2 regions of the Bacillus sp. A015 genome follow, and region 2 is predicted to be linked to the other one. Evidence: predicted binding sites of a transcription regulator. Region 2 holds the regulator's gene; the other holds the start of a gene.
What was found. The regulator LexA, encoded in region 2, represses DNA repair genes until DNA is damaged. The targets are predictions, from matches to a motif close to CGAACATATGTTCG.

Region 1 (16,332 bases), on a different contig from region 2:
CGCTTGTTTTGATGACCACTTTTGATTCATCAATTGAGTCGATTTCACCGTGTAAACCACCGATTGTGACGATTTTATCGCCTTTTGATAAAGATTGCTGCATCTGACGCACAGCTTTTTGTTGCTTTTGCTGTGGACGGATTAACAAGAAGTAAAGCACAGCAAACATGACAACAATCATAATGATTGAACCCATACCACCATCCATTCTATCTCACCCCTTTCTATATGATTGTAAAGCCTTTCGTTTATGCGTTAAAAGTTTTTCGCATTCGGTTTGTTAAAGCCATAACGCTCAAAAAACTCTTCTTTAAAATCACCTAAACGATCCTCACGGATAGCTTCTCTCACTTGCTCCATTAATTTTAACAGAAAATGAAGATTATGATAAGTTGTTAATCGAATTCCGAACGTTTCATTTGTACGGATTAAATGTCTAATATAGGCGCGTGTGTAGTTTTTACATGTGTAGCAGTCACAGTTTTCATCGATTGGTCTGAAATCACGCTCATATTTTGCATTTTTCACAACAAGACGTCCTTCACTTGTCATCAAGGTGCCGTTTCTCGCAATTCTCGTCGGCAGTACGCAATCAAACATATCTACACCGCGAATGGCACCATCAATTAATGAATCTGGTGAGCCGACACCCATTAAGTACCTTGGCTTGTCTGCCGGTAAAAATGGCGTTGTGAACTCTAGCACACGGTTCATCACATCTTTTGGTTCACCAACGGATAAGCCTCCGATGGCGTATCCTGGGAAATCAAGTGAAACAAGATCTTTTGCACTTTGTTTACGAAGCTCTTCGTATTCTCCGCCTTGGACAATCCCAAACAGACCTTGATCCTCTGGACGCTGGTGCGCTGTTAAGCAGCGCTCTGCCCATCTGCTTGTCCGCTCCACAGAACGTTTCATGTAATCGTATTCTGCTGGGTATGGAGGGCATTCGTCAAATGCCATCATCATATCAGAGCCTAGCGCATTTTGGATTTCCATGGCTTTTTCAGGAGAAAGGAACAGCTTGTCTCCGTTTAAATGATTACGGAAGTGAACGCCTTCTTCTTCGATTTTTCTAAATTCACTCAATGAAAATACTTGGAAGCCGCCTGAATCAGTTAGAATGGCTCGATCCCAGTTCATAAATTTGTGCAGGCCGCCCGCCTCTTTGACAATGTCATGACCCGGACGGAGCCATAGATGGTACGTATTGCTTAGGATGATGCCTGCATCCATTGCTTTTAATTCTTCAGGCGCCATTGTTTTGACTGTAGCCAGTGTACCTACTGGCATAAATACAGGTGTTTCAAACGACCCGTGCGGTGTATGAACGCGGCCAAGACGTGCACCTGTTTGTTTGCATGATTTAATGAACTCATAACGTATCGGTAATTGCGACAAAAATGAGCCCTCCTGTCTTTGTTGGATGATGTTATTGAATCAGCATGGCATCGCCAAAGCTGAAGAATCGGTACTCCTCTTTTACTGCCTCATTGTACGCTTTCAGTACGTGCTCTCGTCCAGCTAATGCGCTGACAAGCATAATTAACGAGGATTTTGGCAGATGGAAATTCGTGATCATCCCATCAATTGCCTTGAATGTGTAGCCAGGGTAAATAAAGATCGACGTCCAGCCGCTTGACGCTTTGAATTCGCCATCATGTGCACTTGCAATGGTTTCAAGCGTTCGTGTTGATGTTGTGCCCACTGAAATAATCCGCCCGCCTTCTTTGCGCACGCGATTAAGCTCTTCAGCCGTTTCTTCATTCATTTCGTAAAACTCTGCGTGCATTTCATGTTCTTCAATGCGCTCCGCACTGACCGGACGAAAAGTGCCAAGCCCTACGTGCAAGGTAATAAAAGCAATATGCACACCTTTCGCTTTCAGCGCATCCAGCAGTTCGGTTGTAAAGTGCAGACCGGCAGTAGGAGCCGCAGCGGAACCAACTTCTTTCGAATACACGGTTTGATATCGCTCACGATCATCAAGCTGCTCTTTAATATATGGAGGCAGCGGCATTTCTCCAAGGGATTCAAGCACTTCATAAAAAATGCCTGTATACTGAAACTCGACTTTTCTTCCGCCATGTTCCAGCTCCTCTGTACATACCGCTTGAAGCCGTCCATCACCAAATGTGATAACCGTTCCTTTTTTCACACGTTTGGCTGGTTTTACGAGTGTTTCCCATTTGTCTCCTTCTTCTTGTTTCAATAGAAGAAGTTCAACTTTTGCACCTGTACCCTCTTTCATGCCAAACAGACGTGCAGGCAGAACGCGCGTATTGTTTAAAACGAGACAATCACCCTTTTGAAAATAATCCGTGATTTGTGAGAATGTATCATGCGTGATCGCACCCGTTTGTTTATTTAAGACCATCAGTCTTGATGCATCTCGTTTTTCAAGTGGAACTTGAGCAATCAATCTTTCTGGTAAATCAAAATCAAATAGTTCTAGCTTCATTTCCTTCACCTATTCTGTAATTAACTAGTTAACGTTATTTCATCCGTCCAAAGATATTGAGTAAAATGGTTAGTACGATGCTAATGACAATGCACGTAATAACGGGAAAAAAGAACGTCACATTTCCTTTTTTCACAAAAATATCACCTGGAAGCTTACCAACCAATTGAAACACTAAGCCTGCGGCAAAAAGGACACCACCTAAAATCATCAATATTTTAGGGAATTCAGTCACGAATCGGAACCTCCATCTGAAAATGTTCATACGCTTCTCTTGTGACGACCCGGCCTCTTGGTGTTCTTTGCAGGAAACCAATTTGCAGTAAATACGGTTCGTACACATCTTCAATCGTATGTGATTCTTCTCCAATTGTCGCTGAGATCGTATCAAGTCCAACAGGACCGCCTCTAAATTTTTCAATCATACTTAAAAGCAGCTTGTGGTCTATATGATCCAGTCCCAGCCTGTCGACTTGGAGACGCTCAAGGGCATCTTCTGCAATGTCCTGTGTGATGGCATGATTCCCCAGCACCTGCGCAAAATCTCTTACTCTTCTGAGTAAACGATTGGCGACCCTCGGCGTCCCCCGAGAACGTCTCGCTATCTCTTCTGCTGAGCGAATGTCGATCCCAATCTCGAACAGCTCGGCTGTTCTTGCCACAATGTGAGCCAAATCTCTTTGCTCATAGTATTCCAATCTTGCATGTACCCCAAACCTATCACGAAGCGGCGCTGTTAAAAGCCCAACACGGGTCGTAGCACCTACAAGTGTAAATGGCGGTAAATCAAGCCGTACAGAGCGCGCTGTATCTCCTTTTCCAATGACGATATCTAGACAAAAATCCTCCATCGCCGGATAGAGCACTTCCTCAATTGAGCGCTGCAAGCGATGAATTTCATCAATAAACAAAACATCACCAGGTTCAAGAGATGTTAAGATAGCCGCCAAATCGCCAGGACGCTCAATTGCTGGTCCAGACGTTGTACGCAGCTGAACATTCATTTCATTGGCAATGATCGACGCAAGCGTTGTCTTCCCTAGTCCAGGCGGTCCATATAAAAGGACATGATCCAGCGTTTCCTGCCTCATCCGGGCAGCTTCAATAAACACGCTGAGATTATCCTTTACTTTTTGCTGACCAATATATTGGCTAAGCGTCTGCGGCCGCAAACTTTGCTCAATGGCTGATTCATGGTTGTCTGCTTCAGTTGAGACGAGCCGTTCATCCATGAGACATCACCCTATTTCAACATTTTTTGTAAAGCTTTTTTCACATATTGATCGGTTGTGAGATTTTTCTCTTCTTTTAATAAAGGCAGAACCTTTTTGATTTCACGATCACCGTATCCAAGGACACTTAAGGCTTCAAGCGCTTCATCTAATGCGGTTTGCTGCGTTTCGATCTGAATATGATCCTCGTGATTAAATAAGTTGCCAATCATTTCTGGCACCACATCTGCAAGCTTTCCTTTTAGATCTAGAATGATCTGACGAGCTGTTTTTTTGCCAACGCCAGGGAATTTAATAAGGAATGCTTCATCCTCACGTTCTATCGCTGAAATGACAGCGCCAGGATCACCGGATGCAAGGATCGCAAGTGCACCCTTTGGTCCAATCCCTGTGACATTTAACAGTTTTGTGAACAACGCTTTTTCTTCTCGTGTTTGAAATCCATATAACGAAAACGCGTCTTCCTTTATGTAATGATACGTATAAATCGTTTCTTGTTTATTTACTTGATAGATAAACGGGTTTGGGGTATAGACTTGATATCCCACTCCGCCGTTTTCAATGACAACATATTGCGGGCACACATAATCAATGGTCCCTTTCACAAACTCTATCACCGTTTTCACCTCTTTGACTGTTCTTCATTGTAACATAAATCGAAGAGAAAACCGCAATAAAAGTTAACATACGTTCGCTCAGTATATTTTTACGGCGCAACCATGAAAAACAGCTTGCGGTCTTCACACCAGCAAGCTGTCACACACTTTAAAATGATATTTCATTTCGGTAAGGTTTCATGACTTCAAGCACATGCTCAAATTCATCCTTTGTTCGAAAAGGAATGCCTTGCTCAAGCTGCTCCTCCACATGGCTTTCTAAACGGGACGTATCAATTTGAAAGAAGAGATGAATAGGCTCCGCCCAGCCGCCTGGCCTTCCATGAAACGTAGAAATGACACCGTCCTCTGATAATCCGATATATCCATTTGCTTTACTTAATGGAGAGATATCATCAATTTGTTTTCTAAAAAGGGCAAAACCCTCTTGTTGTTCTACCAGCGTCCAGCCTTTATACTGCGTCCAAAATGTGTCTTTGTCTTCTAATGATGCCCGGTGTCTTTCAATACTCACATCGCCGTCTAGATAGACTTTTTCAAGCTGCACGGTGATGGTGTTTGACTGCTTTTGCAAGTGTTCTTTTCCTTCCATATCCGCAGCGAAAAAAAGAACACTTGTCATGATAAGTCCTGTAACGAAACGTTTCATCTTCACTTTCACTATTTACACCTCTTTAGAACATAAGATCGATGCATGACATATGTAGTTTGACCCATTTTTCTAAACATTAACCAAACCGATTACACTGACTCGATTTAAGAGTCTTTCGTTGTATCCTTCATTCGTAAATGTTATGTTTTATACAATCCATTGCTTTATCGAATGAAACAGTTTTTTCATCATTCGTTTTTCAGCCGCATAAACTGAAACCAAAGAAGGTGAAGTCAATGTCAGATATCAAAAGATTAGCCGAATCGATTCAGTATCATGAAGAAAAACGTTTTAATAAGCTCGCCTTAAAACCGGCAGAGCTTGAGCTGTGCGGCAAAGGAAGAAGTGCCTATGTATTTTCATATAAAAAAGCTGGCAAGAAAATGGCGCTAAAAGTCTTTTTCCCTTCTTATCAACACATTGCCCGCAAAGAGGCAGCAATTTACGAAAAACTTTCCGGTTCGTCATACTACCCTGAGATTTATGAGTCTGGGGATCAGTATATTTTAATGGAATATATTAAAGGCTACACATTCTATGAATGCCTGACAAAGGGTATTCCGATCAAGAAACAAATGATTGAACAAGTAGATGAAGCGCTAGAAGAAGCACGTGAGAAAGGGTTAAACCCTTCAGATATCCATCTGCGCAACCTGCTCTTAACAAAGGAAGGCCTCGTTAAGGTGATTGACGTTGCCCGCTTCACCCAAACGAAAACATGCCATCAATGGGATGATTTAAAAGCCGCTTACGCCTATTACCAAAAACCTTTTTTCCCTAAAAAAGCGCCGCGTCTTTGGCTTGAAGTGATTGCCTATTTGTATAAAAAGAACTGGCTCTCCCGCGGCCAGCTAAACAACCGAAATGATTTCTCCGCATAACGAAAGCCGCTCTCCTTCCGAGCGGCTTTCAGCGTGTAGACAAACCCTCGCATTCGGCGTCAGTCCTGCGTGCCGGTGCTCACGAATGTCAAATTCGCTCCGCTCCGGTACTCGTTCTTCCTAGACTGCAAAGGTTTTCTATCACGCTGAAAAAAAGAAGAAAAAGGGCTAACATAAAGATCATTTTTAGCCCTTTGTCAACAATCTGAATCCGCTCTTTCCGAGCGGATTTTTTGTTTTATTCTGTTTCTACATGGATACTATTGACATTTAATAGATTAATGATTTCATTATTCAGCTTAAACCATTGATTGGATTCCTCAATTTTTTTATACACATCATAGGTAGCTGGACGTTTTAGCTCGAAATCAAGCACTTCCCCATTGTTCATATGAAATGTTACCTTAAATACTTTCATCATAAGATCACCTTCCACTCTTTCTTGTTCGCTAACTGGTAAGGTCAGCTCTTTTCATTCATTCTCTACTCAACTCGTTTCCCCTCCTTCTTTCCTTTCTAACACAAGAAGTTTAAATTTTGTTTAAATTCACACAACATCTCTATCTCTCTGATCTGCAAAGAAGTATATTGTTTAAAAAGGAGGCTGTCTTCATGAAAAAGAAAAAGAAACGAACATCTCCAGAGAGACAAACGGTCTTGTTTCATTTAACAGATGCCCTGATTCCGAGTATGGAAATCATGGCTATTGCAGTAAGAGCACTTTTCCATCTCGTGAGAAAAGCCTTTTCAGCCGTTTTATAAAACCCCGCACAAAAGGAGTGCGAGGTTCTTTTTTTAGGATTGATAGATTTGACTTCCTTGGCTGATAAACTCTTTTGCCTTCTTCTCCATCTCTTTTTTCACTTCTTCTGATTGATTGCGGATATCATGAGAAATTTTCATACTGCAAAACTTCGGTCCGCACATGGAGCAAAAGTGAGCGGTCTTTGCGCCTTCAGCAGGCAATGTTTCGTCATGGAACGCCAAAGCTCTTTCTGGATCAAGTGACAGGTGGAATTGATCCCGCCATCTAAATTCAAATCTGGCTTTCGATAATGCATCATCGCGCTTTTGAGCAGCAGGATGTCCTTTTGCTAGATCAGCTGCATGTGCGGCAATTTTATAAGCAATGACGCCTTCTCTCACATCTTCTTTGTTCGGCAGACCTAAATGCTCTTTTGGTGTCACATAGCAGAGCATGGCTGTTCCATACCAGCCGATCATGGCAGCGCCGATAGCGGATGTAATGTGATCATACCCAGGGGCAATATCTGTTGTAAGAGGTCCTAGCGTGTAAAATGGTGCCTCTTTGCAAATCTCCATCTGCTTATCGACATTTTCTTTGATTTTATCCATTGGGACATGTCCAGGTCCTTCAATCATCACCTGTACATCATGTTTCCAGGCGATCTCTGTCAATTCCCCTAGCGTTTTCAGCTCTGCAAACTGCGCCTCATCATTTGCATCAGCGATCGAACCTGGTCTGAGTCCATCTCCAAGAGAAAAAGCAATATCATAGGTTTTCATAATTTCACAAATATCTTCGAAATGGGTATAAAGAAAGTTTTCTTGATGATGAGCGAGACACCACCTTGCCATAATAGCTCCGCCTCTTGACACAATTCCCGTTACCCGATCGACTGTAAGCGGAATATACCTTAATAGCACGCCCGCATGAATCGTGAAGTAGTCTACACCTTGCTCTGCTTGTTCAATTAATGTGTCTCTGTACACGTCCCACGTCAAATCTTCTGCCACTCCATTCACTTTTTCAAGTGCCTGATAAATGGGAACGGTTCCTACTGGGACTGGGCAATTCCGAATAATCCATTCTCTCGTTGTATGAATGTCCTTCCCAGTGGACAGGTCCATCATTGTGTCTGCCCCCCACCTGATCGCCCACGTCATCTTCTCTACCTCTTCATCGATGGATGACGTCACAGCTGAATTGCCAATATTCGCATTGATTTTGACGTGAAAATGCTTTCCAATAATCATCGGCTCACTTTCAGGATGGTTAATATTCGCTGGGATGACTGCTCTTCCGCTAGCTACTTCCTCTCTAACAAACTCAGGGCTCAGCTGTTCTCTCAAAGCGATAAATTCCATTTCAGGTGTGATGATGCCTTTTTTTGCATAATGCATTTGTGTCACACTGGCGCCATTTTTCGCGCGGAGCGGCACATGATGAAAATCAGTATGGACAGGATGAAAGGACTCTTTCCCCTTTGAACGATACCCGTTATCTTCTGGTTTCACATGACGCCCTTCATAGCTTTCTGTATCTCCTCTTTCTTTAATCCACGCCGCTCTAAGACGCTTTAAACCCTTTGTAACATCAATATGGGCGTTTTCATCTGTGTACGGTCCACTTGTATCGTACACACGGATCGGGTCATTTTGAATGTCGCCCGCCTGTGTCACAGTATTTGAGAGCCTAATCTCCCTTTTTGGCACCAAGATGTCAGGTCTTGAGCCCTGCTCATACACCTTTCGACTTCCGTCAAAGCTTGATAGTAAAGATTGGGTTGATGGGACATTTTTCTTTTCTTTCATCTGCTGTTCTCTCCTTCTCTTTTTGTCATCGGACAGGATGGAATCAGCACCAGCAAAAAACCAGGCTCTATGTTGAGAACCTGGTTTCGTCGTCAGAAAAAACATGAATGTCATTCATATGACACATGTATCATCTTCAACTTCCCCACGCTGGTACGAGCCAGATCAGGTCCAAAGGGTTAAGAAGCTTAAGCTTCTCTCTCAGCCCACTTTAGCGGGCACCCCTAGTCACTTTTATTGATTTCCACATCAGTTTATCATAGAGACGATATGAAAAGAAGAAGATTCAGGAAAATAGTTCCTTTCCCCTACAAGCTGCACCGATGAGCATGATATGCAAACTTCTATACAACAGCTTCCCCTTTATTTCGATCAAATCAGAAATAATCATTGATCCTTTTTTCCTGCTATGTATTAATCTAAACGGAGAATCTTTATACAAACCACTTGTTCAAAGGAAATTCTAGTCGATTACAAACATTTCTAACATTTATCAGTGATGAATCGGACGATGATGAAGTGGACATCCATTATTGCTGGTATTTTATTACTTTGATTTGGCTGTTATTTCTTTTACGAATTTTATATAGGCATCAAGATGTATTTTTAAGACAAGGCTAGAATTCGTAATGAACTCTAGCCTTGTTTATTCAACTATCGGGTCATGCCTGTTTGGCCTGTTTCAAATTGCGTTTTTCTCATCTCTCTGAAGCGTGTGAATGTTCCTTCATCTTTGATGACTTGGACAGCTCTTCCATCTGCATAACGAGTCGCTGCTTCTTCTACTTGTGATACGCCCTCTTCCGTCAGGCGTCCATCTGATTTAATCGCAATATACACATTTTCATCAGTGACCATAACTTGTGAGTCTGCTACGTGATTCATTTTATTCACGCGGTTCGCAATTTTTCGTGAACGCTGTATGTTCTCTTGTTTATCGTAGCCAGAGAACGACATTTGGTTATGATAATTCATATCTCCATGACTGTAGCGTCCATCTCCGCCAGTAAGCGGCATTCTCACTTGATCCTCCGTAGGACGTGAACGATAATCAACATTCGTTGTATTTTCGTTCATCCCTTCCATAAGCTCAGAAACTGGGCCTAGGTTATCTTGGTTGTTGTCTGCCGCCCGTTGATTCGAATGATAACCGACCGGCTGGCCTGATTGATTATGACGAGTATCTACACCCGCATTGTCATTTGTACCACATGCAGTTAAACCAATAGGAAGAAGCACTAATGCGATTGTTTTTTGCCATTGTTGTCTCAAACGAAAAACCCCCTGTACAAATTCAAGCTCATGAGCGCGAAACTGGCTCTGTTTTAGCATGTACAGTTCAGGGGAAAATCAAGCTGTCAGTTATAAACAAAAAAAGGAACGATTGAGATCGTCCCTTCTGTCATTAATCTTCTTCGTCTTCTTCTGGTCTTGCGAAAACCGATTGATTTGGATATTGCTGCATGTAAGGCTGAGCTGGATAAGATCCCATTTGACCATAAGGAACAGGATTTGGATAATGTCCAGGCCATGGCTGATGATGATGCTTCATGCCATCATCACATCCGCAGTCTTCCTTGCCATATGCTTCATTTGAAGCGTTTGGATAAAAGCCTTGATTAACGTTCGCATTTGCGCCTGTATTTGGATGCATGTGGTGGTGCCAGTGATGTCCATCGTTTGCATGATGCTCATGATTTTCCCCGTAGTAAGCTGGTGCTTGATAGGCTGGATAATACGGCTGAGCTGGGTAAGGATACGGCATCATATGATGGTGATAATACGGCTGGACCGGATAACAAAGACCTGATCCCGGTAAAATAGGTGAAGCCGGCACCATTTGCTGCGGATATGGATACATCGCAGGCATGTAATGACCATGACCATAATAAGGATCATATGATTCATGATGATGCTGGTGATGCTGGTGATGCTGGTGATGATCTTTATTTTCTGCCATTCCTCCTACTGCTGCCCCTCCAACATTCGGCATTTGTGGGAAGTTAGGAAGGTTTGGGTAATTGCTATGCTCCATATCTTTTCCCTCCTCTTTTTGATGCGGAATATGAATAAATGGATCATATCCCTTTGCCACTTCATCTTTGTGATGATCCTTATTTTCATGATGAAAATGGTCCTTGTGATCTTTATATTCCTTATTTTCATGATGAAAATGATCCTTGTGATCTTTATGGTCCTTCTTCTCATGAACATGATCTTTCTTTTCATAAAAGTGATCTTTTTTCTCATGATGTTCTTTTTGGGAAGGAGACGTGAATGGCTGGTAGAGATTGGTCTGATAATAGTTCACATCAACTTGCGGAAAAACTGGCTGCTCGATCTTTGGCACTGGCGGTACATAAGGTACCGGTTCATTTGGCTTTTCCTTCGGTTTCGTATCTTGCACTTGCACGACATCCTTTGGCTTTTCTTTCACATACGGATGTTCTTTCTGCTTTGGCATTTCTTTCACTTTTTGGTGATCTGTTTTCACAGGAACACCACTAGATGGAATCTTGATCTTCATACCCGGCATGATCAAATCTGGATTACTGAGCTGTGAATTTAGTTTTTTCAATTCTTGAAAGTCGACTCCGTATTTCTTTGAAATTTTCCAAAGGGAGTCTCCTTTTTGCACAATATGAATTTTCAACGTTTTCCCCTCCTATTGCAAAACGTGAACGTAGCGGTTATGTCAGAAGTACAATATGTTTCAACATAAATTTATGCCTATTTACAAGCCGATATGATAAAAACTTGTTTTCTGATAGGAGGGGCTGATGCTTTATTTAATGGTGAGCATTTTATTTAATGCAAGCAAAGCCTCTTTTGTTATCTCTTCATTAACCTGAATCAAACCAACTGGCTCACCCTTCTCAATACTTTCAAGTGACCATAACAAATGAGGCAGATCAATACGGTTCATGGTCAAACATGGACACATATCTGGGTTAAGGGATTCAATTTGTTTATCCGGGTGCTGGTCTATGATGCGTTTGACTAAATTCATTTCTGTTCCGATCGCCCACTTGCTTCCTGCTGGCGCCTGCTTGATCGTATCAATAATAAATTTCGTTGAACCAGCTAGATCAGAAGCTCTTACCACCTCATGCGTGCACTCTGGATGGACAAGGATTTGAATGTCACGATCTCTTTTTCTCGTTTCTTCAATATTCTGAACGGTAAACTTCTCATGTACGGAGCAATGCCCTTTCCATAAAATCATTTTGATGCGATGGAGCGGCTGATCGGTGATGAGCTTTTCTTCTACTTGATCCCAGACAGCCATTTCTTCTAGTGGGATACCTAAATCAAAGGCTGTATTACGCCCTAAATGCTGATCAGGGAGAAACAGAATCCGCTCTTTTTGTGTTAGCCCCCACTCCAGTACTTTCTTAGCGTTTGAAGATGTGACGGTCGCCCCGCCATGCTTGCCGACAAATGCTTTAATATCAGCTGTTGAGTTGACATAAGTAAGCGGGAGTATCGTATCTCCAAATAGATCAGTGAGCTGTTCCCATGCTCTGTCCGTTTGTTTCATGTTCGCCATATCTGCCATTGAACAGCCTGCCCTCATATCTGGCAACAAGACGTGCTGATTTTTTTTTGACAGCATATCTGCCGTTTCTGCCATGAAGTGAACACCGCAGAACACAATGTATTCTGCCTCTTGATTGTCAGCAGCTATTTGCGCTAGCTGCAATGAATCACCTGTTGCATCTGCAAATTGAATGACCTCATCTTTTTGATAATGATGGCCTGGTATAAATAGCTTTGATCCAAAAGCTCGTTTAATGTCTAACACACGCTGCTTCATCTCTTCATAAGAGCGGTGTTTATATTCATCTGGCATCATGGCCGAATGTTGATTCGCTAGTACATCAAGCATGGACATGAGTCGTTCCCCCTTTATGGCTGAATTCCATATTCATACTAAAATCAAATGATGGAGCAGAATGTGTCAGAAAACCAAGTGAAATGAGGTCTACACCTGTCCCCCGGTAGCTTGGTAATGTCTCTAATGTGATGCCTCCTGATGCTTCTGTCAGGATCGTCTCTGGTGTCATTTGTTTAAAACGCTTTACTTCGTCGGGGGAGCAGTTGTCAAACATGATGACATCTGCTTTTGCATCTATGGCTTCCATGAGCTGTGCTTCTGATTCAATTTCCACTTCAATTTTCACCATATGACCGGCGTATGCTCTTGCTTTTTCTACAGCTTCACGGATAGAACCACATGCGGCAATATGATTATCTTTTATCATCACACCATCCGATAAGCCGAAACGATGATTCTTTCCACCTCCTACTTTCACTGCGTATTTCTCTAACATACGCAAGCCGGGTGTCGTTTTTCTCGTATCACAGATCGTAATAGACGGATCAGCTAATCGCTGCACCGCTTCATGTGTTAAGGTGGCGATTCCTGTCATGCGCTGTAATATATTAAGAATGACCCGTTCTCCTTTTAGCAAGTCGTTGACTGGGCCTCTTATTTGAGCCAGTACAGCACCTGAATGAATCCAATCACCCTCCTGGAAAAACAGTTCAGTTTGAATCTGTTCACTCAGCAGGCCATACCCCATTTCAATGACTGGTGATCCTGCCAATACACCCGATTGTTTTGCAATGATATAAGCTGTACCTTTCTTGTCTTCAAAGATGGCATCAGCTGATACATCTCCAAAGCCAATATCTTCTTTTAAAAAATGAGTGAGCATTTGTTTTAACTGTAAACGTTCCATTTGGCACCGATCCTTTCATTTTTCATGATGTGAATGTGGCCTTTTTCATGTACAATCTGTTTCCCTCGCCACAAGGCATCATTCCGCTTTGGATAATCCATTCGATAATGGCTGCCCCTGCTTTCTGTACGGAGTAATGCAGACTTAACAAGGCAAGTCGCTAATGCCCATTGATTGCTTAATTCAATCTGTTTATTTGTGATATCCTTCACATTAATTTGCTGAAAAGAGACTTGTTCTAATTCATCGAGTAAGGTCTGCAAGCCTTTTTCATCTCTAACAATCGCGGCATATGCTGTCATCCATTTTCTAAGCTGAGCCTCTGACATAGTCGGGACAGACCATACTTCTTGTATTGAAAGAGATGGGATTATTTCTTCCTGTTTTGACAATTGCTCAATACGCCGAGCCGCTTTGCTTCCTAAAACGAGACCTTCCAGAAGAGAATTACTTGCCAGTCGATTGGCGCCATGTAACCCTGTACAAGCCGCTTCACCAATGGCAAAAAGCGATTGAACGGTCGTTTCTCCATATTCATTGACCTTGATTCCGCCCATTAAAAAATGCATACCAGGGGAAACTGGCAGCCGGCCGCTTGCCATATCGACTCCCGCCCGCTGACACATCGCATCAATCGCTGGAAAACGAATAGAAAAATGCGGAATATCATGGATGTTGAGATACAGATGATGACCTAATTGCTGCTCATGAAAAATAGCTCTAGCGACCACATCTCTAGGAGCTAAATCTGTCTGTGGATGAATCCCTTTCATGATCCGCCTGCCTGTTTCATCTTCTAAATAAGCTCCCTCCCCTCGCACTGCCTCTGAAACAAGACCGACTGCTTTTCCAGCGATCGTCAAAAGGGTCGGATGAAATTGAACAAATTCGAGATCCGCTAATTGTGCTCCGGCTCGGTAGGCCATCATCAGCCCGTCTCCTGTTACAGAAGAATCATTTGTGTTTGTCTCATATAGAGATCCGCAGCCACCAGTGGATAAAACCACTGCATCTGCGGTCATGGTATGTACGTGTCCTTTCTCATCTTTCCACACAACACCGACACATTTCCCTTCATGAACTAATAGATCAATGACATGATGATATTCGTATAAATGAATATGTGAGCCAAGCTGACTTTTCAGAAACTGCACGAGGGTTTTACCTGTTTGATCTCCTCCTCCATGCAAAATGCGATTACGGGTGTGTGCCCCCTCTTTACCTAACTGCGGCATTCCCGCTTCATTCCGATCAAATGGACAGCCTTCTGCTTCAAGCTGCTTCACAAGGCGTTTTCCAAGACACACGATCTCCTGTACGGTCTGGTCATCATTATGATCACAGCCAGCAGCTAGCGTGTCTTGCACATGCAGATCAACTGAATCATGTGCTGAAAAGGCAGCAGCGATTCCTCCTTGTGCAAGCATGGAATTACTAGAGGAAAATTGTTTTTTTGTCATCATGATGACTTGGCAGTTTTCTGATATGGTTTTCGCAAAGGAAAGCGCTGCAATGCCTGATCCCACCACAATGACTTTTTTAATTGATGACACAATCGCCCCTCCTGTCGTTTACACCTGTCTTGACACATATCATTACACAACACTACAATAAATACAAGAAAAAATTTTCACACAGGAGATGGATGGTTTGGTCTATTTAGATTATGCAGCTTCTACACCCGTTTCTGAAGAAGCTCTACATGTATTCCAACAGCTGAGCAAAGATTGCTACGGGAATGCAAGCAGCCTTCATGATGCAGGGGGAAGAGCAAATGACATATTGACTTACAGCAGACAATCACTCGCTACGATGCTTAAGGGCGAACCAGACGGCATCTACTTTACAAGTGGCGGAACTGAATCCAATATCCTTGCGATTCAATCGATCACGAACGGGCTGCCCGCACATAAACAGCACGTCATTACCACATCAGTAGAACACCCTTCCGTTCACCACGCGGTTAACGCCTTGCAACGCCTCGGCGTGAAGGTCACGATCATAGAACCGAATGAAGAAGGGATCATCACAAAGGAGATCCTCAAACAAGCTTTATTGCCTGAAACAGGTCTAGTGTCCATCCAGCATGCAAACTCAGAAACAGGGATTATCCAGCCATTGGCTCAATTAGCGCCTCTTTTAAAAGAAAGACAAATTCTTTTTCATACAGATGCTGTGCAAACATTCGGAAAGATTCATGTGTCCATCAAGGAACTTGGAGTCGATGCCATGTCCATCTCCAGTCATAAAGTGTATGCACCTAAGGGCGCTGGCGCTGTCTATATGGGTGCGCATGTCCCTTGGAAGCCTTTATATGCAGATGCAGTGCAGGAAAACGGCTTACGTCCAGGAACTGTGAACGTTCCGTGCATCGGTGCTTTTACTGCGGCGAGTGAACAAATGATGCTTAAGCTCGATGAGCAGCATAAACGAGATGAGCAGCTTCGTGATTATTTTCTTCAGCAGATAAAAAAACGTCAGCTGCCTGTCCGTACGCTTCAGGACAATAACAATTACCGCATGCTGCCTCATATTATTGGTTGTTTTTTTGAAGGGTTTGAAGGACAATATGTAATGTTAGCATGTAACCGGCATGGGATTTGTATATCAACTGGAAGCGCATGTGCTTCTGGTTACCATCACCCTTCCCCTGCTGTGAAGGCATTGCATGTATCAGATCGTGATGCCCTTCAATTCATTCGAATATCATTTGGACGACGGTCATCAACAGATGACATCGATCAGCTTTTGCATACATTTGAGAACTTGCAAAAGGAGAAGAAAGGAGCATAAGACGTGGAGCAAGAGAGGAAGCTCATTGGCGAAGAAAGAAGAAAGGCCATATTACAGTGGCTGAAAGAATCAGAGACACCGCTTACGGGAAGCTTTTTAGCTAAAAAGGCCGCTGTATCACGACAAGTCATTGTACAAGATATATCATTATTAAAAGCAAAAAACGAACCCATTATCGCCACAAGCCAAGGCTATGTGTATATGGCGCCGCTTCATGCGCCAGAAACTGAAATTGAACAAATCATCGCCTGCAAGCATGATCCTCTTCGTACAGAAGAAGAGCTGACATTGATTGTAGATTTTGGTGTGACGGTGAAAGACGTGATCATAGAGCACCCAGTCTATGGAGAACTGACTGCCTCCATTCGAGTGAGCACACGTAAACAAGCAGCTGA
Region 2 (16,332 bases):
GTAATCTGAATGTTCATTAATTTTGTAGCCTGACATCGCACTCCAAAAGTGTTCTCTTGCATCAAGGGCAATATGTAACGCTTCTTTATTTGTTAAAGCGGCTGGTTTTTTGGAAGCGGCCAGTGTTGTTGATTGTAATGAGATCATAAGCATAATAGCAGTTAATAAAACAAATAATTTTTTCAAGGCGATTGCCTCCTTTTTTAAATGAAAACTTCTTATGTTACAAATGTTACAATAATTACAGTGATATTACAAGTATTAAATCTAAAAGTTTTTTATTTCTTTTCTTTCTATCTATATAACGTTTGAGCGAGACAAAAAGTTTTCATTTTTTTAATTTTTCTTCTTCACTACTATTTAACCGTTCTACAGAAGAACAAAACGTCTTTTGGAAAAATTTCTATTTGGACGTTCAACACCCTTTTTCATTTATGACATATACTGTCGTGATGAATGTCTAAGAAAGTGGTGTTTCATATGTATCATCCGTATGAAGGTATGTGGAATGGGTACTTATATGATAGGCAGGTACAAGGATGGCCATCGCTTCCTATTCCTCAAGTTGGAGGATTTCCTGGGTTTCCAATCGGAGGGGGAGGTACTGGGCCAGGGCAAGGTTCAGGCGGACAATCAGCCCCGCCAGCTCCGCCGCAGCATATCATCTCACAGTATCAGCAAGCAGTCTCTCAGCCTCAAAGTATGCAGTCACTTATTTCAGGGCAAAGTGTAAGTGGAGGCCAGCAAACTGTTCAGTTTGCTGCGGGATGTAATAGAAGATGGACGATTGTGTTCCTTAGAAACGGTCAAGTATTTTTAATGTATGTGCTTTCCTCACAGCCTTTTGGCCGTACAACAGGCTTTATATGGCCGAACTTTACATTTGGTTCGTTCCCAAGTTCGAGCATTCTTGCTTATTCTTGTTCATAAAAAACAAGCCGGTTCTCATCAGCAGCTGATGATATACCGGCTTGTTTTAATGAATATTTCTAAATACGCCAATCACTTTACCTAGTATACTCACATTCTGTAAAATAATCGGTTCCATTGATGGGTTCTCTGGCTGTAATCTAAAGTGTGTATCTTCTTTATAAAAACGTTTCACTGTGGCTTCATCTTCCTCTGTCATGGCGACCACAATATCTCCATTGTTGGCGGTGCTTTGCTGACGCACAATGACATAGTCCTTGTCCAAAATACCCGCATCAATCATACTTTCTCCCATAATTTCAAGCATAAATACTTGTTCATCTGGCGCTGCAAAAGTCTCTGGAAGCGGGAAGTATTCTTCTACATTCTCAATAGCCGTGATAGGCAGGCCTGCTGTTACTTTTCCGATGACTGGTACATTCATTACAGCACTCTTTGGAATATTCATTTCCTCTTCATCTAGTACTTCGATCGCTCTAGGTTTTGTCGGGTCTCTTCTAATTAAACCCTTTGTTTCTAGTCTAGCTAAATGTCCATGGACAGTTGAGCTGGATGCTAGACCGACAGCTTCTCCAATTTCACGAACGGATGGGGGATAGCCCTTGCTTTTTACTTCTTCTTTGATGAATGTCAGGATATCGAGTTGTCTTTTTGATAGCTTCGTCATCTTTTGCACCTCAAAACGTCAATTTTAAAGAAATTATAGCATGTTTTTCCTAACAGTACAAACATAGGTTCGAAAAAAACGTTTGACAGAAACGTTTGTTCGTATTTATAATGAATGACAGAAAGAGCGAACACATATTCTGTTAGGAGAGATGACATTATGAGGTTAAAAGAATCTATTATTTTTATTGGGGTATTCTCATTCATCGTTGGCATATTTCTCTCACTTATCGCAGTCACTAGCCATAATGATCCAAATCAATATGTTAAAATAGAGGTTCAATCAGGTGATACTCTTTGGGGGTTAGCTGATCAAGTAAACGACAGTAAAACAATCGACAAAAATGCGTTTATTGACTGGGTAACCGAACACAATGATCTTGCTTCAACTGAAATCCAGCCTGGCGACATCCTTGTGATACCAGTCAAAAAAGAGCATCCAGTCGTATATCAACTTGCAACAGTACAGTAGAAAGGTCGATTGAAGACATGAACGCAATCATTTATGCGAGAGTAAGTACTGTCAAAGAAGAGCAGGAAACCTCGCTGAAAAGACAAGAAGAAGAATTGCTAGCTTTAGCTGCTTTGCACAAGATGAATGTGGTCAAAGTCATTAAAGAAAAAGCGAGTGGATACGATCTAGATCGTAATGGTGTTTTTGATATGCTTGCTACGCTGAAAGAAGAGTCAATAGATGCTGTTCTCATTCAGGATGAGACGCGCCTTGGAAGAGGACAAGCAAAAATTGCGCTTCTTCATTGTCTTTTTAAAGAGAAAGTAAAGGTGTATAGTGTTTTTCATAGAGGAGAGCTTGAGCTTTCAGAAGCAGATGAGATGGTCATTGAGATTGTAGGAATCGTGGAAGAGTATCAACGAAAAATTCATAACCTGAAAATTAAGCGGGGAATGAAGAGGGCTGTTGAGCGCGGGTATCAGCCTGAACTCAATTTAAAACACCATGAGCAGGCGCCTGGCCGTGAGCGAATTGAAGTACCGATTTCAGAAATTGTTCGATTAAGAAAAAACAACATGACGTTCGCCGAAATTGCAGCAACACTTCAGGCACTAGGCTTTGACATTTCAAAGGCGACGGTGCATAGAAGGTATCAAGAATATGAAAAAGCTCTTACCACGTAAAGTGTGAATTGTTGTAAAAATGAATGATATTTAGTAGTATGTAGAGAAAATGTTTTAAAGGAGTTTGTCATGATTTCTAAAAAGCAGCTTGCAAGAATAAATGAGCTTTCAAAAAAGTCGAAAGAGACCGGTTTGTCGGACGCTGAAAAAACAGAACAAAAGCATTTAAGAGAAGAATATTTAAAAGCTTTTCGTTCTTCTATGAAAAATACACTTAAAACCGTGAAAATCGTCGATCCTGAAGGAAACGATGTCACACCAGAAAAATTAAAAAGAGAAAGAGATCAGAACCTTCATTAAGACTAGGATTTCTTGAATTTTGAAAAGATGGGAAGAATATTCTCATCTTTTTTCTTATTTGCATAAGTTTTTAGGTGATCGATAAACTAAATGTGACAAAATCCTTTTTTTTCAGCGTGAAATAGTTGTGAAAAAAGGACAGTAGATTTATGATAATGGTGTACACAAGATACGGAAGGGGATTTATATGGAAACGATTGAATTGAAATCTATTGCAACAATACGTACTCTCTCCATAGACGCAATTGAAAAAGCGAATTCCGGTCACCCTGGAATGCCAATGGGTGCTGCACCAATGGCATACGCTTTATGGACGAATCACTTAAACGTAAGTCCGCAAAATCCAAATTGGTTTAACAGAGACCGTTTTGTTTTATCTGCGGGACATGGCTCTATGCTTTTATATAGCATGCTTCATTTAAGCGGATACAACCTTAGCATCGAAGATCTAAAACAATTCCGCCAATGGGGAAGCAAAACACCTGGACATCCTGAATTTGGACACACAGAAGGTGTAGATGCCACAACAGGTCCTTTAGGACAAGGGATTGCCATGGCAGTTGGAATGGCACTTGCAGAAAGACATCTTGCGGAAACGTATAACAAAGACAACTTTAACGTTGTGGACCACTATACATACAGCATTTGCGGAGACGGAGACTTAATGGAGGGAATTTCCTCTGAAGCTGCTTCACTTGCTGGTCATTTAGGCTTAGGCCGTTTAATTGTTCTTTATGATTCAAATGATATTTCTTTAGATGGCGACCTAGATCGTTCATTCTCTGAAAATGTGAAGAATCGTTTTGAAGCGATGAATTGGGAAGTTCTTTACGTAACAGACGGCAACAACATCGAAGAAGTGACTGCTGCTATTGAAAAAGCAAAACAAAGTACGGACAAACCTACACTCATTGAAGTGAAAACAACGATCGGTTTCGGATCTCCAAACCGTGCGGGAACTTCTGGTGTGCATGGTGCACCGCTTGGCAGCGAGGAAGCAAAGCTGACGAAGGAAGCTTATTCTTGGACGTTTGAAGAAGATTTCCATGTACCTTCTGAAGTGTACGATCATTTCAAAGAAGCTGTAAAAGACGCTGGTCAGAAAAAAGAAGCAGCGTGGAATGAGCTATTCGAGCAATATGAAAAAGAATATCCAGAGCTAGCAGCCCAGCTGAAGCTTGCGATCGAAGGGAAGCTTCCTGAGAATTGGGATCAAGAGGTTCCTGTTTATGAAGCAGGCTCAAGCCTTGCCTCTCGCGCTTCTTCTGGCGAAGTATTAAACGGCATTGCGAAACAAGTACCTTTCTTTATTGGTGGGTCCGCTGACCTTGCTGGATCAAATAAAACAACGATTCAACATACAGATGACTTTGGCAGAGAGAATTATGCCGGTAAAAATATTTGGTTTGGTGTCAGAGAATTTGCAATGGGTGCCGCGTTAAACGGTATGGCACTTCACGGCGGTCTCCGTGTATTCGGCGGAACGTTCTTTGTTTTCTCAGATTACTTAAGACCAGCTATTCGTCTTGCTGCATTAATGGGACTGCCAGTCACTTATGTCTTTACGCATGATAGTATTGCCGTCGGTGAAGATGGGCCAACGCATGAGCCGGTTGAACAACTTGCTTCATTACGTGCGATGCCTAACCTTTCTGTCATTCGTCCAGCAGATGGAAACGAAACAGCTGCAGCGTGGAAACTGGCTGTATCTTCAACGGATAAACCAACAGCACTAGTACTCACTCGTCAAAACCTTCCAACGATTGACCAAGCACCAGAGAAGGCATATGAGGGAGTAGAAAAAGGTGGATACGTTGTCGTTGAAGCTGCTGATGCTCAGCCAGAAGCACTTTTACTCGCTTCAGGATCTGAAGTCGGTTTAGCGATTGAAGCGCAAAAGGCACTTGAAAAAGAAGGCATCCGCGCTTCTGTTGTGAGTCTTCCTGCATGGGATCGCTTCGATCAGCAGTCAGACGAATACAAAGAGTCAGTCCTACCTAAAGCAGTGAGAGCACGTATTGCGATTGAAATGGGTGCTTCACTTGGCTGGGAGCGTTACACTGGTCTTGATGGCGACGTGATTGCGATTGATAAATTTGGCGCTTCTGCTCCAGGTGAAACCATTATTGAGAAATACGGATTTACTGTAAGTAACGTGGTCAGCCGTGTGAAAGCGAAGCTTAATAAATAATCGATTTCCAAGCATCATGCTTTTTTGCTACCTGTTTGCAGAGCATTTCCATCCGCTCTGCAAACTTTTTTCTTTTTTCTTGTTTTTTTGACAAAACTAGTTTCTTCTTGCTTCATATATAGACAATTCTTTCTTTCACATTTTTGTATAATACAAGCAATAAACGAGATTGACGAAATGTGAAAGGAAGGGATAGACATGGAACGCCATTATTATATTTATTGGATTGAGGATGAATTTGCTCATCATTATTTTGGCAGAGAATCTATTTTGTTTCATTTGTTTGAGTCGTTACACTGGACGAACCGCACGGAAGATGAATTGGTTATGCTTGTTAAGCAAGTGGATTACGTGACGAAACGAATCCCTGCTTTTCATATGCACCAGCGATTAATGAACAACTTAACGAACATTCACTATACACAAATAGGCTCGATTTACAGCGCCTCATTACCAGATGGAAAAGGAACAGCTGCATTCATTATCAAAGATCGTTATATCCAAATGTCTGCCAAGGGTAGTTATGAGGCAGAAGCGGTGTTTTTTGAAGTGCTGAGAAAAATCAGTCCTTGCTTCCTTGCCATGGACTTTGGATCAAAGAAGCACGGGTGGCTCAATCCGGTAAAAGTGAGGAATTTTGTTTAAAAAAATAAAATTGAACGTGAAATGTTGTATAATAGCCTTTTGTTTAGTACACTTTATACGAGACAACATGAAGGAGGAAGAATTATGGATTTATGGGTTGTCATCCTTGTAGGCGTTGTTGCACTGCTTGCAGGAGTTGCACTCGGATTCTTTATTGCTCGTAAGTATATGATGAGCTACTTAAAAAAGAATCCACCAATTAATGAACAAATGCTTCGTATGATGATGATGCAAATGGGCATGAAACCGTCCCAAAAGAAAATCAATCAAATGATGAAAGCCATGAACAACCAAGCGAAATAATACGTACGATATTATGATCATAGATGGAACATGGTCATAAAGAATGGACAAGCTATGTCCTTTCTTTATTGAAGTCACCTTCATCAGACGCTTAAAACCACTGTACTTGCATGAATGAAGCAGGGAAGGTGGTTTTTATTATGGCGTCTGCGTCAAGCATCATCTGAAAGACCAAAAACAAAAAACCCCTGTGATCAGAGGTTTTTGTTTCGTTTATTGTCACACATATCAACTTTTCTAAAATCGTGCGGCATGGTTTATATCATGAGATATGATTAGTTGGCTGAGTTTGAGTGTAGGTGTCGTTGATATTGTAAGAGGAGATGATCTAGCTGCTGGCTATGTTCGATGGTCACTGTTGATGTCATCCCATTATGCAAGACAACTTTCATCAGCTCTTCTCTTTTTTCTTCAATTTGAGTTAATAATGATGTTTTTACCAAAGTCATGTTCCTTTCATGCAAATCTTGATAAAAAGAATCGATTCTATTATATCCATATTAAGGTTTATTTTCAAATTTAAAGGATTCGTTATCTCGATGTCAAATTAAATTATATAAGGTTTTAAGAGAATAGACCATCTTTATTGAGATGATGTAAAAAAAATGAAATGATTTTGTCATCTCTTGTTGTATATTATAAGAAGGGGGGTGTTCTTTTGTCAGATCTGAATTATTTTTTAGCTTTTGGAGCAGGGTTTCTTTCTTTTATCTCACCGTGCTGTCTTCCGCTTTACCCAGCCTTTTTATCGTATATCACGGGTGTTAGTATAGATGAAGTGAAATCTGAGAAGGTGATGCTGAGAAGAAGAAGTCTGCTTCATACATTATTCTTTTTAATTGGGTTCTCTATCATTTTTATTGCGATTGGCTTTGGGACATCGTTCGTTGGTTCGTTCTTTATTGAATATCATCAAGCGATTCGTCAAATTGGGGCGATTCTCATTATTTTCTTTGGCTTTATGATTCTTGGTGTATTCCAGCCTTCTTTTCTCATGGGGGAAAAGAGGATGCAGTTTAAAAATCGTCCGGCTGGTTTTTTTGGATCGATTCTCATCGGAATGGGTTTTGCCGCTGGATGGACACCCTGTACCGGCCCGATTTTATCAGCTGTCATCACACTTGCTAGCAACAAACCGGAGTCCGCTGTGACCTATATGATTGCGTATGTATTAGGCTTTGCCATTCCGTTTTTTGTTCTGTCCTTTTTCATCACGAAAATGGCGTGGATCAGAAAGCGTCAGCAGCTCATCATGAGAATTGGCGGGATCATTATGATTGTGGTAGGGATTTTACTGTTCTTTGATCTTCTAACATGGATTATCATTATGTTCTCATCATTGTTTGGTGGATTTACAGGCTTTTGAAATCGTTTTCTACAGTCGCGGCGAATGGTTTTTTTTCGTCAATTGGAGTATATTATACATAGACTGACCTTAAAGAATAAAGGAATGATTTGATATGATGATCATAATCTCTTCTATAATTGCAGTATGTATGGCGGTAGCCGTCATGTTTATTCGCATTAAATCATCTGCAAAACCTGCAACCGCGAAGAAAATTATTTTACCTCCTATATTCATGAGCACTGGCGCTCTGATGTTTTTGGTCCCTATGTTTCAAGTAACTGGAGCCGAATTTCTTGAGGCGATCACAGTGGGGATGTTTTTCTCCATATTTTTAATTAAAACATCAAAATTTGAAATTAGAGGGAATGAAATTTATCTAAAGCGATCAAAAGCATTTGTGTTCATTCTCATTGGTCTTCTTGTTATTCGTATTGGCATGAAGACCATCCTGAGTTCTTCCATTGATTATGGTGCGTTAAGCGGGATGTTTTGGATCCTTGCCTTTGGCATGATCGTGCCTTGGCGGGTCGCCATGTATTTATCGTTTAGAAAGCTGTCTAAACAATTAGATCCGCAGCAGGCTCAAATGAATTAAACCTCCTTTTTAAAAAGGAGGTTATTTTAATAGCGATTCGTATGGCGTGTGATCGATGTTTTTTTCTTGCAGGCGCTTAAGTAAAAACTTATGGTCTCGCTTTGGCGTAGCGATTATATAGCCGCGAATGATTAAGTCTAAATTAATGCTGGCAGCCTGTTCTTTTAATGCCAGTTCGCCAATTTTACCCGCAATTTTTTCTTTGGCGACATCTCGAAACAGCTCTGGAACTGGTAATACGAGCTCATTTAAAAGCTGTTTGTCCTCATCCCGCCATAGGTGCAGGCTCTTTTGAATATATTCATCCTGCCAATCAAGTTCTGATTTCCCGTCTTCCTTCGGCAATCGTTTTAAAAATTTGCGAAACATAAAAAAGCCACCGATTGCTAGTAATCCGATCATCACTGTCCCCCAAAATAAAATGAACCACAAAAACCAGCCGCTTAACATGTTCTCACTCCTTATACCCCTTATGTCTCTATCTTATTTTACATGAAGAGATGATAGAAGAAAATAACAAAAATGTCTGTATCTTTTCTCTATAAGCGCCCCTTTTTCATTGATAGACGTCCATTTACTAGAAGGACCCAAACCATTTAGTAGAAAAAGAATATATTATCGTATCGCGACTCTACTATTTGGCCATGGTGGTTCGCAAAAGGGATTGACTTGAAACGAACGGAAGAGAGCCCACCAAAAAAATGAAGGTGGGCTCTTAATGTTTGAAATGCGGCATTTGAAAGGAAAATGCCCCGTCTTGATGATGAGAATATTTTTTAATTTTTATCGATATGATTCGGTTTTCGTATTCTGTGTCAATGTCTTTGTTATTCAAATAAAAAGGGAGCATGACACTTTTTTCAATTTGCTGTTCGCTTTCATCATTTGGCTTTTGTGCCGTGAAAGCTAGAGTGAGCTCATATCCAGCGAAGGTCAGCTTTACATCAGTGATCGACAGGGTAGAGATATCGATCTCAATAATATAATCACGGCTTGTTTCATAAAGATCAATTGGGAGGTGTTCATCATACCAGGCAAAAGGATCATCCATTAACACATTAAGCCAATCATCTATTTCAAGAAAATCAGAGGAATTCACTTGCTTTTCATTCTCCATAAACACTCCTCCATCACATCTCATAATAAATCATATGTTGAAAACTGAAATGTGTGAAAGACCTAAAACGTCCCGTTTGGTCACGGGATGAGAAAGGAATGTTTACATATCATGATGTGAATTGTGCTTTTGTCTTGAATGGTTGCGGTTTTTCACTTTTTTACTGCCTGATAATGGCTCAGGCTGCCTGCCATGATGCTCCTTAGGAGAGTTTTGACGGATGTCTTTCCCTGTGTTTTTATTCGTCATGATTCTTGCTCCTTTCTTATTGGTTCTTTTTGCGTTTTTTATTGTTTTGTCTTTGTTCTTCTGTTAAAACGAGCTGATCATTTTCAATATAGCCTGCACCTTTTCCTTGGCTTTTGGCTGCGTTCATGCCGTCAATCACATGATTTGCTTTTCGTTTTGTCATGTTCTATCACCTCAATATTAGTATGAACCCGCGCCACTCGGTTTATGAAGAGTAATCATTTCCTAATGATAAGATAAACTTATTGAATTTAATAAAAGTATTGTTATTTACTTATGTATGAATTTGTTTTAAGATGAAATTGTGAGAAAATTGTGGTGAAATACGACGATTTTTCTGAGAATTGAAATTGATCTTGATCATCAAAAGGGGGATTTTGGACATGTCGAAACAGCAGCAAGTCGCTAAACAAGACGCTTTTCAATCTAGAAAAACGTTTTCGACAAATGGGAAAACGTATCACTATTATTCGTTAGAAGCACTAGAAAAACAAGGAATCGGAAATGTTTCTAAGCTGCCTTATTCCATTAAGGTACTGTTAGAATCAGTGCTTCGCCAAGTAGACGGTAGAGTGATCAAAAAGGAACACGTTGAAAACTTGGCAAAATGGGGAACTGCCGAGGTAAAAGAGATTGATGTTCCATTTAAACCATCTCGTGTTATTTTACAAGACTTCACGGGTGTACCAGCCGTCGTTGACCTTGCTTCTTTAAGAAAAGCAATGGCAGATGTCGGAGGAGACCCGGATAAAATCAACCCTGAAATTCCAGTTGACCTTGTCATTGACCACTCGGTACAAGTTGACAAAGCTGGAACTGAAGACGCATTAAACATTAACATGGATTTAGAATTCGAACGTAACGCAGAGCGTTATAACTTCCTGAGCTGGGCAAAGAAAGCGTTTAACAACTATCAAGCTGTTCCGCCTGCAACAGGAATTGTTCACCAAGTGAACTTAGAGTATCTTGCAAGTGTTGTTCATGCAATTGAAGAAGATGGCGAGATCATCACTTACCCAGATACACTAGTTGGTACTGACTCTCATACAACAATGATTAACGGAATTGGTGTTCTTGGATGGGGAGTTGGCGGTATCGAAGCGGAAGCTGGTATGCTTGGCCAGCCATCTTACTTCCCAGTACCAGAAGTCATTGGCGCTAAATTAGTTGGGGAGCTTCCAAACGGAACAACTGCAACTGACTTGGCATTAAAAGTTACGCAAGTACTACGTGAAAAAGGCGTTGTGAACAAGTTTGTTGAATTCTTCGGACCAGGCGTTGCACAGCTGCCATTAGCTGATCGTGCAACGATTGCGAACATGGCGCCTGAATACGGTGCTACTTGCGGATTCTTCCCAGTAGATGAGGAAGCTCTTGCTTACCTACGTCTCACTGGCCGTGATGAAGAGCAAATTAATATCGTTGAAGAATATTCTCGCGCAAATGGTTTATTCTATACGCCAGATGCTGAGGAACCAATTTTTACTGATGTCGTGGAAATTGATCTTTCTAAAATTGAGTCAAACTTATCTGGTCCAAAACGTCCACAAGATTTGATTCCACTTTCTGAAATGAAAGACACGTTCCATAAACACATCGAAAGCCCAGCAGGGAACCAAGGGTTCGGTTTAGATAAATCAGAGCTGGATAAACAAATCGAATTTGATCTTCAAAACGGTGAAAAAGCTGTCATGAAGACAGGTGCGATTGCGATTGCAGCGATTACGAGCTGTACGAATACATCTAACCCATACGTCTTGATTGGGGCAGGTCTTGTCGCGAAGAAAGCAAGTGAGCTTGGTATGAAGGTACCAAACTATGTGAAAACGTCACTAGCGCCAGGTTCAAAGGTTGTAACAGGATACCTTGTGAACTCAGGACTTCTTCCATACCTAAGAGACCTTGGATTTAACATTGTCGGATATGGCTGTACAACATGTATCGGAAACTCTGGACCGCTTGAGAAAGAAATTGAGGAAGCTGTCTCTGAAAATGATCTGCTGATCACTTCAGTTTTATCAGGTAACCGTAACTTTGAAGGACGTATCCATCCGCTTGTCAAAGGAAACTACCTTGCATCACCACCACTAGTTGTGGCATATGCACTTGCGGGTACTGTAGATATCGACCTAACAAAGGATCCGATCGGTGTCGATAAGGATGGCAAAAACGTCTATTTCAATGACATTTGGCCAACGATGGACGAAATCAACAGTGTTGTTAAGAGCACAGTAACACCTGAATTATTCCGTTCAGAGTATGAAACTGTCTTTGATAACAACGATCGCTGGAATGAAATCAAAACAACCGATGATGCACTATACAAATGGGATGAGGATTCAACTTATATTGACAACCCACCATTCTTCGAAAACCTTTCAGTTGAACCTGGCAAAGTTGAGCCACTTAAAGGACTTCGCGTTGTTGCAAAATTCGGTGACTCTGTCACAACTGACCATATTTCTCCAGCTGGAGCAATTGGGAAGGACACACCTGCAGGTAAATACTTGCAAGAAAGAGGCGTGTCGCCTAGAGACTTCAACTCATATGGATCTCGCCGTGGGAACCACCATGTTATGATGAGAGGTACTTTTGCAAACATCCGTATTAAGAACCAGATTGCACCGGGAACAGAAGGCGGATATACAACGTATTGGCCAACTGGTGAAGTGACATCCATTTATGATGCATGCATGCGTTATAAAGAAGATGGAACAGGTCTTGCGATCTTAGCAGGTAAAGACTACGGAATGGGTTCTTCACGTGACTGGGCTGCAAAAGGAACAAACCTTCTTGGGATTAAATTTGTTCTAGCTGAAAGCTTTGAGCGTATCCACAGAAGTAACCTTGTCTTCATGGGCGTACTTCCTTTACAGTTTAAAGACGGAGAAAGTGCAGAGACTCATGGACTAACAGGAACAGAAACATTCGAAGTAAATGTTGATGAAACAGTTCGTCCGCGTGATCTTGTCACTGTGAAAGCCATTGATACAGATGGCAATGAGAAAACATTTGAAGTGGTAGTTCGCTTTGACAGTGAAGTCGAAATTGACTACTATCGTCATGGCGGTATTCTTCAAATGGTACTGCGTGAAAAATTGGCAAGCAACTAATAAAGCGAAGAAGAGAAGGCGGCCGAAAGCTTTCTCTTCTTTTTTAAAATAGTGGAGGATCAATCATGTGGAAAAAAGTAATGGCAAGCGCTGTTTTACTTGTGTTGATTGGTTTACTTGCGTGGAATTTATTTGGGCCAAAAGAGCCGGCCATCGGTCTTGAAAAAGGGGATCAGGCCCCTGATTTTGAGCTCAAAACACTTGATGGCAAAACCGTATCGTTATCTGATTATCGCGGGAAAAAGGTGCTCGTCAATTTTTGGGCGACATGGTGTAAACCATGCAGAACGGAAATGCCGGATCTAGATGCGATCAGAAGCGAGAATGATCAAGTCGAAGTACTAGCGGTGAATTTGACGACCACTGAAAAGAGTGTGGATCATGTTGCAGCATTCAGAGATGAATTAAAGCTGACCCTTCCTGTTTTATTGGACCAAAAAGGCATTCAAGCGAGGTATCAGGTGCTTTCATATCCAACTACATACATATTAGATGAAAAAGGACGCATCATGTCTGTGAAGCATCAAATGCTGACAAAAAAAGAAATTGAAACAGAGCTGGATCTATAATGATTCAGCTCTTTTGCTTATTTTCTAAATTTTTTGGCGAAAATGTAATACACATACACTGGAGGTGAGTGGAATGAGAAGAAGAAAACGCCGTACATTTGAAGAGCTTGTGCTTGAAAATAAGAAAGAATTATTAACTAATGAGGAATTTTTAAACCAGCTAGAAGAAAAGTTGGAAGAGCGCTTTAGACAGAAATAAGTTATGTTTTATCCGTTTTCGTTCATCCTAAAGAAGAGGGAGGGATGAATGATGGGTAGAGAGCATGATAAACAAGCACAGTTTACACCAGACCATTTAGGGACAAAACCTGTAGCATACAAACGCAATAAAGGTAAAAAGATGCATAATAAATCAAATGAACAGCCTGATGTGATACAGACGAAGGGCGAATAATAGGAGGTAAGCATGATGAATGGTAAGTCATATCAATCCAATCCAGATGATCGTTCTGATAATGTTGAAAAGCTCCAAGATATGATCGAGAACACGCTAGAAAATATTGATGAATCTGAAGAAGCGATGGCCCTTTCGACAGAGGAAGAACAGCAGATGATCAAGCAAAAAAACGAAAATCGCAGAACGAGTATTGACGCCATGCGTTCTGAGATAAAGGACGAAGAAGCAGCAAGAAAGAATGGCTACACCGAATAAACCAGGGATTCCTGGTTTATTTTATTGCCTCTTTTTAGAAGAACCTTTTGGAATGTGGTAAAATGGCAGAGACCTTAGGTTTCGATAGGAGAGCGATGAAAACGTGTATGTATCCAAAAAAGAAATAGAAGTCCGTTATGCAGAAACAGATCAAATGGGCATCGTTTATCATGCCAATTACTTAATTTGGATGGAAGTCGGCAGAACAGCGTTGATAAAAGAACTGGGATTTTCCTATGCGCAGCTAGAAGCAGACGGTGTCCTTGCACCTGTTGTAGATCTTCAGGTTCGATATAAAAAACCATTACTGTACGGCGAAACCGCAACCATCCATACGTGGATTGAAGAATACAATGGTGTCAAAACGGTGTATGGCTATGAAATTCAAAAGCCTGATGGACAGACAGCTATTACGGGGACAACCTCACATATTTGTGTAGACAAAGACACCTTTAGACCTATTCAGTTTAGAAAAGCCTTTCCTGCCTGGCACAAAGTATATGAACAGTCGAAAAAGCAGGGTTAATCTATGGCATTTGGTATGAAAAGAAGCGATTTGAACGCATGGAAATCAGCTGTTCGGCAAGGGAAAGTCGCCTTTTTGACGCACTATTGGCTTGATGACCGTTTTCCAAATGCCAATACCGTCACAAAGGCAGCCTGTCAGGATATGAAGCAATTAATGGCTTGGGGAGAAACACATGGATTAAAAAAAGAATGGATTCATGTCCGTGAAGGCTTTCCTCACTTTGACCTGATCGGTGAATCGCAAGAAAGGATCTTGCAAAAGGAGCGGTCTTTAGGAAACATTCAGGAGTATGGACTATATATTGATGTATAAAACAAAAAAGATACCCGAGGGATGAGGTATCTTTTTTGTTTATTCATAATGAAACTCTGGTTCTTTCACGGACTCGTTATAATCAATATGCAGATCATGGTTGTCAAAATACCAAATATCACTTTCCTCAATAAAGAAAGTAATACCTTCTAATTCAGCGGTTGCGCCGGCATTTTGGGGTTCATCTTTTGCGACGCCGAGAGAAAAGCCTTTTTGTACATTACTGCACCCGCCATATCTCACAAAAAAGCGAACATGATCACCTTTTTCTAAATCCAGTTCATCCTTGTACCAATTTAGTGCATCATCTTTCATCGTTAATTTCAATGTGATCGCCCCTTTTTGAAGTCATGCTGTTTTTTTAAATGCAGAATGCAAAAACAGCTTTTCTGTACTTTTACCACATATTTAAACTTAATAAACGGCTAGAGCCATTTGATTTTCGGTTCAGTTTTGTTGAGAATTCGTTTGAGGTTGGCGATGTGTCTGTAGATCACAAAGCCAGCAAGAACGGCTACAACAATAATTAAGAATAGGTCTTGGGTGAATATGCTGTAAATGAATGTATAGATTCCAGTCAGCATTGATGATAAAGACACATATTTACTAATGTATAAAAATAAGAAAAAAGCAGCGATCATCGTGATAAATAAGAACGGGGCATAAAATAGCAACACACCGCCTGACGTAGCGACTGCTTTTCCCCCCTTAAATTTTGCAAAGACAGGAAAGCTGTGACCGATAACAGCAGCAACTCCTGCTAGTAAGGGATGAATGTCCAGCTGCATGAAAAACGGTAAAGCTGAAGCGAGAGTCCCCTTTAAAATATCAGCTGTAATAACGATAGACCCTGCTTTTACCCCAAGCGTACGATATGCATTCGTCGCACCTAGGTTCCCGCTGCCATGTTCACGGATATCGATTCCCTTTGCAGCTTTCCCGACAATGAGACCGGATGGAATACTGCCGAGTAGATAAGCCAAAATAAACATCAAAGCAATTAACATCTGCATAACTCCTTTATATTCTCCCTCTTGTCTTACATTTTAACATGATCTTATGAAAAACATGGCGATCTTTTTTTGAAAAAAGAGAAGGAGAATGAATTGAGCTTTGTTTTTCAGAAGAAATTCGCTAAAATAGAAGAAAAGGAGTGTCTGGATGAATCATCCTACTAAACAAGAAATCGGTCGTATATTAAAGAGCAGCAAACGAATTGCTGTTGTTGGTTTATCAGATCAGCCGCACCGAACGTCTTATATGGTCTCCAAAGCTATGCAGGATGCCGGTTATGACATCATTCCGGTGAATCCAACGATTGATGAAGCACTTGGCGTAAAAGCGGTCGCGTCTTTAAAAGACATTCAAGAGCCTGTTGATATTGTCAATGTCTTTAGACGTTCAGAATTTTTACCTGAGGTGGCAAAAGAATTTCTTGAAATGGACGCACCTGTTTTTTGGGCACAGCAAGGCGTATATCACGAAGAAGCGAAAAGATTGATTGAGCAAAAAGGGAAAGTGGCCATCATGGATTTATGCATTAAAGTGGCTCATGCTATGACAAAAACTCATTAAATCGTCAAAAATCCTTGAAAACCAAGGATTTTTACTTTTTTGTTGCAGAAATATATTTGCGATTCTAGAAGAAAGCGATAAAATAAGGCGACAGGGACATA

Region 1: ruvA (Holliday junction branch migration protein RuvA) is a predicted target of LexA. The motif match lies at 4,374-4,387, and genes of this name have one in related genera.

What each region holds. Positions count from the first base shown of each region.
Region 1 covers NZ_JBSPZB010000025.1:29,094-45,425, reverse strand. The annotation lists gene yajC (preprotein translocase subunit YajC) at 1-208, opposite strand, end outside; gene tgt (tRNA guanosine(34) transglycosylase Tgt) at 256-1,401, opposite strand; gene queA (tRNA preQ1(34) S-adenosylmethionine ribosyltransferase-isomerase QueA) at 1,433-2,461, opposite strand; gene ACSLGF_RS17045 (DUF2905 domain-containing protein) at 2,496-2,696, opposite strand; gene ruvB (Holliday junction branch migration DNA helicase RuvB) at 2,689-3,693, opposite strand; gene ruvA (Holliday junction branch migration protein RuvA) at 3,705-4,310, opposite strand; gene ACSLGF_RS17030 (BofC C-terminal domain-containing protein) at 4,459-4,959, opposite strand; gene ACSLGF_RS17025 (protein kinase family protein) at 5,199-5,843, shown strand; gene ACSLGF_RS17020 (hypothetical protein) at 6,082-6,264, opposite strand; gene ACSLGF_RS17015 (hypothetical protein) at 6,456-6,605, shown strand; gene thiC (phosphomethylpyrimidine synthase ThiC) at 6,639-8,399, opposite strand; TPP riboswitch at 8,525-8,635, opposite strand; gene ACSLGF_RS17005 (YhcN/YlaJ family sporulation lipoprotein) at 9,054-9,671, opposite strand; gene safA (SafA/ExsA family spore coat assembly protein) at 9,805-11,052, opposite strand; gene nadA (quinolinate synthase NadA) at 11,185-12,294, opposite strand; gene nadC (carboxylating nicotinate-nucleotide diphosphorylase) at 12,281-13,144, opposite strand; gene nadB (L-aspartate oxidase) at 13,126-14,697, opposite strand; gene ACSLGF_RS16980 (IscS subfamily cysteine desulfurase) at 14,795-15,937, shown strand; gene ACSLGF_RS16975 (3H domain-containing protein) at 15,941-16,332, shown strand, end outside.
Region 2 covers NZ_JBSPZB010000020.1:1,466-17,797, forward strand. The annotation lists gene ACSLGF_RS15070 (IseA DL-endopeptidase inhibitor family protein) at 1-186, opposite strand, end outside; gene ACSLGF_RS15075 (hypothetical protein) at 481-930, shown strand; gene lexA (transcriptional repressor LexA) at 977-1,597, opposite strand; gene yneA (cell division suppressor protein YneA) at 1,757-2,068, shown strand; gene ACSLGF_RS15090 (YneB family resolvase-like protein) at 2,086-2,733, shown strand; gene ACSLGF_RS15095 (DUF896 domain-containing protein) at 2,803-3,033, shown strand; gene tkt (transketolase) at 3,221-5,224, shown strand; gene sirA (sporulation inhibitor of replication protein SirA) at 5,423-5,869, shown strand; gene ACSLGF_RS15110 (YneF family protein) at 5,954-6,172, shown strand; gene ACSLGF_RS15115 (aspartyl-phosphate phosphatase Spo0E family protein) at 6,448-6,621, opposite strand; gene ACSLGF_RS15120 (cytochrome c biogenesis CcdA family protein) at 6,831-7,538, shown strand; gene ACSLGF_RS15125 (CcdC family protein) at 7,633-8,115, shown strand; gene ACSLGF_RS15130 (DUF2621 domain-containing protein) at 8,137-8,565, opposite strand; gene ACSLGF_RS15135 (Hsp20/alpha crystallin family protein) at 8,831-9,232, opposite strand; gene ACSLGF_RS15140 (small acid-soluble spore protein P) at 9,335-9,481, opposite strand; gene sspO (small acid-soluble spore protein O) at 9,498-9,644, opposite strand; gene acnA (aconitate hydratase AcnA) at 9,865-12,594, shown strand; gene ACSLGF_RS15155 (TlpA family protein disulfide reductase) at 12,660-13,163, shown strand; gene ACSLGF_RS15160 (FbpB family small basic protein) at 13,237-13,362, shown strand; gene ACSLGF_RS15165 (acid-soluble spore protein N) at 13,414-13,557, shown strand; gene tlp (small acid-soluble spore protein Tlp) at 13,573-13,815, shown strand; gene ACSLGF_RS15175 (acyl-CoA thioesterase) at 13,919-14,341, shown strand; gene ACSLGF_RS15180 (hypothetical protein) at 14,345-14,656, shown strand; gene ACSLGF_RS15185 (HesB/YadR/YfhF family protein) at 14,696-14,971, opposite strand; gene plsY (glycerol-3-phosphate 1-O-acyltransferase PlsY) at 15,082-15,663, opposite strand; gene ACSLGF_RS15195 (CoA-binding protein) at 15,818-16,231, shown strand.